One region of the Allobosea sp. P1_A7 genome, then DNA from elsewhere that is predicted to be linked to it. Evidence: predicted binding sites of a transcription regulator. Region 1 holds the regulator's gene; the other holds the start of a gene.

The links. Region 1 encodes HrcA, which represses chaperone genes, less so after heat shock. Its sites were predicted from a motif close to GTTAGCACTCNCNNNNNGNGAGTGCTAAC; they were not measured.
Region 2: the regulator HrcA is predicted to act here: its motif matches at 2,713-2,741, upstream of groES (co-chaperone GroES).

What each region holds. Positions count from the first base shown of each region.
Region 1 is NZ_JBFTZN010000007.1:45,981-50,391, forward strand. It holds gene hemW (radical SAM family heme chaperone HemW) at 1-44, opposite strand, end outside; gene rdgB (RdgB/HAM1 family non-canonical purine NTP pyrophosphatase) at 41-688, opposite strand; gene rph (ribonuclease PH) at 691-1,407, opposite strand; gene hrcA (heat-inducible transcriptional repressor HrcA) at 1,550-2,632, shown strand; gene AC1D34_RS02115 (ankyrin repeat domain-containing protein) at 2,629-3,291, shown strand; gene AC1D34_RS02120 (DUF3297 family protein) at 3,541-3,783, shown strand; gene AC1D34_RS02125 (anthrone oxygenase family protein) at 3,795-4,274, opposite strand; gene AC1D34_RS02130 (MarR family winged helix-turn-helix transcriptional regulator) at 4,364-4,411, shown strand, end outside.
Region 2 is NZ_JBFTZN010000132.1:9,946-14,356, reverse strand. It holds gene groL (chaperonin GroEL) at 674-2,311, opposite strand; gene groES (co-chaperone GroES) at 2,358-2,645, opposite strand; gene AC1D34_RS21705 (MarR family winged helix-turn-helix transcriptional regulator) at 2,966-3,352, shown strand; gene AC1D34_RS21700 (PaaI family thioesterase) at 3,434-3,919, shown strand; gene AC1D34_RS21695 (DUF1801 domain-containing protein) at 3,982-4,395, shown strand; gene AC1D34_RS21690 (helix-turn-helix transcriptional regulator) at 4,392-4,411, opposite strand, start outside.

The DNA of each region.
Region 1 (4,411 bases):
GGCGGGACCGCCTGGCGCTCGGCGATGGCGGCCGGCGCGTTCACTGGGGCAGCCTCAAGCAGGCTGCGGCGAGAAGCTGGAAGGCGCGGGCGCGATGCGACAGCGCCTCCGAACCATCATCCGGCACGCCGTGCTTTTCATCGGAAGACATTTCGCCAAAGGTCTTGGCGCGGCCGTCCGGCTTGAAAATCGGATCATAGCCGAAGCCTGAAGGGCCGCGCGGCTCATGGATGATCTCGCCGTAGACGCGGCCTTCGAAGAGCTCCTGGTGTCCGTCCGGCCAAGCGATGACCAGCGCGGAGACGAAATGGCCCCGACGCTTGTCGGAGGTCGTTGCGCCGCGCTTGGCGAGCTCGGCCTGCACGCGGGCGAGCGCCGGGACAAAGTTCTTGCCCGGCCCGGCCCAGTTGGCGGAGAACAGGCCAGGGGCGCCGTCGAGCGCATCGATGCACAGGCCGGAATCATCGGCAATCGCCGGCAGGCCGCTCGCTTGCGCGGAGGCCACCGCCTTGATCGCGGCATTCTCCGAGAACATGTGGCCATTCTCCTCCGGCTCGGGCAGGCCGAGCTCGCCGGCCGAGACCAGATCGACGCCATAGGGCGCCATCAGCTCGCGCATTTCGCGCAGCTTGCCCTGATTATGGGTCGCAATCACGACTTTGCCTTGGAGAAGCCGATGTCCGCTCATGGTCAGGCCACCGCCGCCTTTTGCAGCGCGACCAGCTTGCTGACACCGCCCTTGGCGAGGCGGAGCAGGGCCATCAGCTCATCCTCCGAGAAGGGAGCGCCTTCGGCAGTGCCTTGCACTTCGACCAGGCCGCCTGTTCCGGTGATGACGAAGTTCGCGTCGGTCTGCGCGCCGGAATCCTCGACATAGTCGAGATCGATGACCGGGTTGCCGGCGACGATGCCGCAGGAAATCGCGGCGACATGATCCTTGAGCGGGTTCGATGCCTTGAGCATGCCGCGCCCCTCCATCCATTTCAGCGCGYCGTGCAGCGCGACCCAGGCGCCGGTGATCGAGGCCGTGCGCGTGCCGCCATCGGCCTGGAGGACGTCGCAATCGACCACGATCTGGCGCTCGCCAATGGCGGTCAGGTCGACGACCGCGCGAAGCGAGCGTCCGACCAGGCGCTGGATTTCCTGCGTGCGGCCGGATGGCTTGCCGGAGGTGACCTCGCGGCGTGTACGTTCATGCGTGGCACGCGGCAGCATCGAGTACTCGGCCGTGACCCAGCCCTTGCCGGTGCCACGCAGCCATGGTGGACCCTTTTCCTCGACCGTCGCGGCGCAGAGCACCTTGGTCTCGCCGAAGCTGACCATGCAGGAACCTTCCGCATAGCGCACCACGCCGCGTTCCAGCGTGACCTTGCGCATCTCGTCGGCCGCGCGTTTGGAGGGTCGCATGTTCACATCCCGATTTCGTGAGTTCGGCGGCTTGTAGGCGTTTGGGCCGGGCGCGGCAAGGCAAGCAGCCAGCGCTTGCCTCTTGATCCGCCGCCGCGCCGAAGGGACAATAGCCTATGTGCAACCAGATACTCGCCTCGCCATGAGCGCGCCCACGCGGCAGGACAGCCCTGGCGGGCTGGTCGAGACCGACCAACGCTCCCGTGAGATTTTCCGGCAGATCGTCGATGGCTATCTCGCGACGGGCGAGCCCGTCGGCTCGCGCAATATCGCGCGGCTGCTGCCGGTGGCCCTGTCGCCGGCAACTGTGCGCAATGTCATGACCGACCTCGAAATGGCCGGGCTGATCTACGCCCCGCATACCTCGGCCGGTCGGTTGCCGACGGAGCGCGGATTGCGTTTCTTCGTCGACGCCATGATGGAAGTCGGCAACCTGACCTCCGACGAGCGCGCCCGCATCGAGGCGCAGATGCGGGCAGCGGCCTCGACCCGGACGCTGGACGGCGCGCTGACCGAGGCGTCTGCACTGCTGTCTGGGCTGTCGCGTGGTGCCGGCGTTGTGGTCACCACCAAGGCCAATTCCCGGCTGAAGCATATCGAATTTGTCCGGCTGGAGCCGGTGCGCGCGCTTGTGGTGCTCGTGGCGGAGGACGGTACGGTCGAGAATCGGTTGCTCGCCCTTCCGCCGGGTCTGCCCGCCTCGGCCCTGACGGAGGCTGCGAATTTTCTCAATGCCCGTGTCCTCGGCAAGACCCTGAGCGAACTGCAGCGCGAGATCGCCGACGATCGCGCCACCATGGAGCGCGAACTCGATGCGCTGACGGCGAAGCTTGTCGAAAGCGGCATCGCCACCTCGTCAGGTCCAAGCAGCGATCGCCATCTGATCGTGCGCGGCCAGGCCAATCTGCTGGAGGATCTCAAGGCACRGGAGGATCTCGAGCGTATCCGCCTGCTCTTCGGGGATCTGGAGACGCAGACCGACGTGATCGACCTCCTGTCCCGTGCCGAGGCCGGCGACGGCGTGCGCATCTTCATCGGCTCCGAGAACAAGCTGTTCTCGATGTCCGGTTCCTCGATGATCGCGGCCCCCTTCCATGATGCCGAACAGCGTATCGTCGGCGTCGTCGGCATCATCGGCCCGACGCGGCTGAACTATGCCCGCATCGTGCCGATGGTGGACTATACCGCCAAGGTCGTCGGGCGGCTCCTGGATGGTGCGCGGTGAAGCGCATCTTGCGAGCCGGACTGATTCTGGTGCTGGGAGTTTTTGYGATGGCGGCGATGGGGCAGAACGGACAGGCGAGCCTCCTCGATGCGGCCGCCACCGGCAGGACTGCCGAGGTCTCCCGGCTGATCGCGGCCGGAGCCGATCTCGAGGCTCGCGATGCGCAGGGGCGCTCGCCGTTGTTGCTCGCCGTGGCCGGCAATCATGTCGCGATCGCCAAGGCGCTGCTCGCGGCGGGCGCCAACATCAATGCGCAGGCCGCCAATCGCGACACGCCCTGGTTGCTCGCCGGTGCCGCCGGGCGTGCCGAGATCGTCGCTGCGATGATCCCGCTGAAGCCCGACCTGACGATCCGCAACCGCTATGGCGGCAATGCCCTGATCCCGGCCTGCGAGCGCGCCCATGTCGAGACGGTCAAGCTGCTCCTGGGTAGCGGCATCGACCTGGACCACGTCAATGATCTCGGTTGGACCTGCCTGCTCGAGATCGTCATCCTGGGCGATGGCGGGCCACGGCATCAGGAGGTTGCAAAGCTTGTGCTCGAGGCCGGCGCCGATCCGAGTCTGGCCGACAAGGATGGTGTCTCGCCGCTGGCCCATGCCCGCCAGCGCGGGCAGCGGGCCGTCGCGGCGTTGATCGAGAAGGCCGGCGGCCGCTGACCGATTCCAGCCAGCGAGTCATGACCTGCTCGCTGGCGTGAAAGTCGCTCGCTTCGCGTTGCCCCGGACCGAGACTGCTCTGTCGCTCGATCAGGTGGACCGCCAGCCCGCGCTCCATGACGTCGCCGGCCCCGAATTTCGCAGTGGCCGGGAGGCCGCTCAAGCATCCCGATTTGGCATCGACGCATTCTGGCGTTACCTCTGCCGCCAAAGCGACCCAGGTGCGCTCCAGACCACAAGGCCAAAGACATGACCGACACGCTCCCCGACCGTCTCTCCGTCAACCCGGACAGCCCCTTTTACGACGCCGAGGTCCTGGCGAAGGATATCGGCATCCGCTTCAAGGGCACCGAGAAGACCAATGTCGAGGAGTATTGCGTCAGCGAGGGATGGATCAAGGTGGCGGCCGGCGCCGCCAAGGACCGCTTTGGCCGGCCGATGACGATCACGCTCAAGGGGCCGGTCGAGCCTTACTATCGCAAGGCGGAGTAAGGTTCAGGGCGTCACGGACGCCGCGACAGCGCCCAGCTGAAGCTGAGGACGGCGAATAGCCCGAGCCCGGCGCGGACAGCGTGAAGCTCACCCCAGCGCTGAATCAGATGGCGGCTCGCGGCGCTGGCTTGCGCCGCGGCCATGGCCTGCAGTTCCGTGTTGATCGGTGCGATGACCAGTAGCGTGAACGGCAGATTGGCCAGGATCGCAAACATGCCGACCAGCCAGGCGGGGTTACGGGTGGAGCGCCAGGAGAGACCGGCGCAGAGCGTCGTGATGACGACCAGCGTCGCCTGCATCCGCGTCGCCGGGCCGATGGCGGCTTGCCATTGCCGCAGAAGCGCCCCGTCGTCGAGCGACAGCCGCGCCGGCTGCTCGGCCGCGAGGATGTAGATCGCTGCGCCACTGAACAGCGCCGCCAGTGCCAATGTGATCGGTCCCATGCTCCGGGCGAGCGTGGATTGCAGAATGAGGTCGGTCCCTTGGGGCATCGTCACCTCCCGATTTTGAATAGTATGCTATATATCATTGCATAGCATGCTGTTCAACTGGTATCCCGACCCGGCGGGGGGATGCGATCGTGACGACCTTCAAGACTCATTCGGCCGGCTATCTCGCCAACCACATG
Region 2 (4,411 bases), on a different contig from region 1:
AATCTTTATTTGTGTTGGCCGGGCTGACAGGTCGGTCGTTCCCAGGCGTTGATGGCCCGAACAGGGCAATGGCGAGCACGAGATTAATAAATAGAAGTTGCCGGCGACTGAGCAAAGCCACGGTAATCCAAGAACCAAAATGGAGAGGGGAAGCTCTGAGACCTCAAAGGCCGCGATCAATTCCCGGCTACCACGGCCGCGATTGATCCTGACCCGCGTCGAATAGAGCTTCCCCTCCCACTTCCCCAGCCTAGGCGGCCCGATGGCTGCTCCGCAAGAAGCAGGGATGCCGGAATGTTATCTAACCGTTGCCCGCAGACCCATGCGAACAGRAGCCAGATACTTGTTCTTCTCAGCCAAACCCAGCTTCGAGGTAGTTGCGACGGTGTCCACTGGAGTAAAACCGACGCCAGCTAACCTGCGGGGGCAATGGTGGCGGGTGATGCGTCCGCGCGGCTGGCTCAGGCGGCATGTCGCGCCCGAGTTGGGGTCATCGCAACTGACGGAGTGGACGTCGGCGCCGATGAGATCTCGGGCACGGTCTACGTGTTCCGGCCACGGTCCACCGAGCGATCAAGCTCGTTCGATAGAAAGCAGAAGCCTTTCGCTGCCTATAAGAAAAAGGCCCGGCTTGCGCCGGGCCTTCCTTGGAGACGTAGAGAGACTTGGACGATCAGAAGTCCATGCCGCCCATGCCGCCGCCGCCCGGCATAGCCGGCATGGCGTCCTTCTTCGGCAGCTCGGCGATCATCGCRTCGGTGGTGATCAGCAGGCCGGCGARCGAAGCCGCGTCCTGGATCGCCGTGCGCACGACCTTGGTCGGGTCGATGATGCCGGCCTTGACCAGATCGCCGTACTCYCCGGTCTGGGCATTGTAGCCGTAGGCGTAGTCCTTCGACTCGAGCAGCTTGCCGACCACGACWGCGCCGTCATCYCCYGCGTTGTCSACGATCTGCTTGGCCGGGGCCATGATCGCCTTGCGGACGATCTCGARGCCGGTCTTCTGGTCGTCGTTCTGYGTCTTGATCGACTTGACGGTCTGGAGCGCGCGCAGGAGCGCCACGCCYCCACCCGGCAGGATGCCTTCTTCGACCGCAGCGCGGGTCGCGTTCAGGGCATCGTCGACGCGGTCCTTCTTRTCCTTGACTTCGACRTCGGTCGCGCCGCCGACGCGGATCACCGCGACGCCGCCAGCGAGCTTGGCCAGACGCTCCTGGAGCTTCTCGCGATCGTAGTCAGACGAGGTCTCCTCGATCTGCGCCTTGATCTGCGCAACGCGGCCCTCGATGTCCTTCTTCTTGCCGGCGCCGTCGATGATCGTGGTGTTCTCCTTCTCGATACGCACCTTCTTGGCGCGGCCGAGCATGTRGAGCGTCACGGTCTCGAGCTTGATGCCGAGGTCTTCCGAGATCAGCTGACCGGCGGTCAYGATCGAGATGTCCTCGAGCATGGCCTTGCGGCGATCGCCGAAGCCCGGAGCCTTGACGGCCGCGACCTTCAGGCCGCCACGGAGCTTGTTGACGACGAGGGTGGCGAGAGCCTCACCTTCCACGTCCTCGGCGATGATCAGCAGCGGCTTGCCGGTCTGAACGACGGCCTCGAGGATCGGCAGCATCGCCTGGAGCGACGACAGCTTCTTCTCGAAAACGAGGATGTAGGGGTCCTCGAGCTCGYCYACCATCTTCTCGGCATTGGTGATGAAGTAGGGCGAGAGATAGCCACGGTCGAACTGCATGCCTTCGACGACATCAAGCTCGGTCTCGGCGGTCTTGGCCTCCTCGACGGTGATGACACCCTCGTTGCCGACCTTCTGCATCGCGGTGGCGATCATCTTGCCGACCGACTCGTCGCCGTTGGCCGAGATGGTGCCGACCTGCGCGACTTCCGCGTTCGAYGTGACCTTCTTCGAGTTCTTCTTCAGGTCCGTGACGATGGCTTCGACCGCGAGGTCGATGCCGCGCTTCAGGTCCATCGGGTTCATGCCGGCGGCAACCGACTTCAGGCCTTCGCGCATGATCGCGGCGGCGAGCACGGTGGCCGTCGTGGTGCCGTCACCGGCGGCGTCGTTCTGCTTCGAGGCGACTTCGCGCACCAGCTGGGCGCCCATGTTCTCGAACTTGTCGGKGAGCTCGATCTCCTTGGCGACGGTGACGCCGTCCTTGGTGATYCGGGGAGCGCCGAACGACTTGTCGATCACGACGTTGCGGCCCTTGGGACCGAGCGTGACCTTGACGGCGTTGTTGAGGATTTCGACGCCGCGCAGCATCCGGTCGCGCGCGTCGGTGGAGAACTTGACGTCTTTAGCAGCCATGCGAGCTACTCCTTAATGAAAACGGGGAATGGAGGTCGCGTGGCGTTCAGCCGACGACGCCCATGATGTCGGATTCCTTCATGATCAGGAGATCCTGGCCATCGATCTTGACCTCGGTGCCCGACCACTTGCCGAAGAGGACGCGATCGCCCTTCTTGACGTCCAGGGCAACGAGCTTGCCGGCTTCGTCGCGGGCGCCAGGGCCGACGGCGACGACTTCACCCTCTTGGGGCTTTTCCTTGGCGGTTTCGGGGATGATGATGCCACCCTTGGTCTTCTCTTCGCCATCAAGGCGACGGACCACGACGCGGTCATGCAGCGGACGGAACTTCATGGTTCTGTCTTCCTCTAAGAAGGTAGAAACGGAACGCGCGGCRTGCGTGGAAACGCTGCCGGCATCTGTTAGCAGTCTCGYSMYTCGAGTGCTAACGGATGCCGCGGAGATAGGCTCGCCCCCCGGATGAGTCAAGGAAGCTTCTCGGCGGAAAGTGAATCGAAATTGCGGCGCGGCAAGCGGGGCGTCGCAAGACAGGGCGTGGCAAGAGGGATGCTGCGCAATCCCATGCGACGCGCTATCCTGTTGGAATGACCGAGCCCGTGCCCGATCCCCGGCTTGACGACATCGCCCGTTCCTGCGTCGCCTTGCACGTTCGAATGACTGCACGCGCCGTCACGCGCGCCTATGACGAGGCGATGCGGCCGAGCGGGCTGAAGATCACCCAGTTCGTCCTGCTCTCGGCGCTCAGCTCCGGCGCCTTCCGATCCGTGACCGAGCTGGCCGAGCGTTTTGCGCTGGAACGCACCTCGCTCACCCGCAACCTGCAATTGCTCGCCGCGGAGGCGCTGATCGAACCGCTGGAGTGCAAGGGGAGGGCCTTGGTCTATGCCGTGACCGACAAGGGCCGCGCGGCGATCGAGGCCGCGATCCCTTATTGGCAGGCGGCGCAGGAGCGCATCGAGGGCGGGCTCGGCCGGGAACGATGGAACGAGACCCGCGATGGCCTGCGGGCCTTGCGGCGGGTTGCCCGCGGCGCGACCTGAACGCTGTCTCGGGCGGAAGCAGACCTTGACCGCACGCGGCTTCTCATTAACGTGTATCTGCACGTTAATCGAGGGCTGTCCATGTCGCGAAAGATCGGCGTCGTCTCACGCGAGGTCTTGCTGGCCGAAGACGGTGTGTCCTTCCTGCGTGGCATGATGGAGGGGCGACATCCCGGCGCGCCCTTCGCCGATGCCATGGATTTCGATCTCGCGGAGGTCGAGGAGGGGCGGGTGGTGTTCGTCGGCAAGCCGTCGGCGCGCTACTTCAATCCGCTTGGCACGATCCATGGCGGCTGGACCGCGACGATCCTCGATTCAGCCATGGCCTGTGCGGCGCACGCGACGCTGAAGGCCGGCGAGGGTTACACGACGCTCGAGATGAAGATCAACTATGTCCGCCCGGTGATGCCGGGTGGCGGGATCYTACGGTGCGAAGGCAAGCTGATCCATCGCGGCGGCACGATTGCGACGACCGAGGGCAGGCTCACCGACGAGCGCGGCAAGCTGCTCGCGCATGGCACCGAAACCTGCATGATCTTTCCGGTCGGCGTTGCGGCAGGCCGCTGAAGTGGCGTCGTCCAGCGGTTCGTGACTAGGATACGCGCCGATGCCCCGGGGCGGAGTTGTCCATGCAATTCGCAGCGTTCCAGGATCTCGGGGTCGACGCAGCTTTTCAGTCATTCGCTGAGCCGCTGAGGACGCCGCTGCTCCGGCTGCGTCAGCTTATCCTCGACACAGGCGCCCGGACGACCGGGCTCGGCGGACTCGTCGAAACCCTGAAATGGGGCGAGCCTGCCTATCTCCCTGTGAAACAGCGTGTGGGGACGACCGTAAGGGTCGCTGCGTTGAAGGGATCGAGCAAGCACTACGCGATGTATGTCCATTGCCAGACGACACTGGTCGAGACCTTCGCGCGTCACTACCCCGACACCTTTCGCTTCGAAGGCAGCCGCGCCCTCGTCTTCCGGGAGGAGGAGGAGATTCCTGTCGGGCCGCTCGAACACTGCATCGGGCTCGCGCTGACCTACCATCGCTGGCGCTAGGGCTGGGCGCGATAGG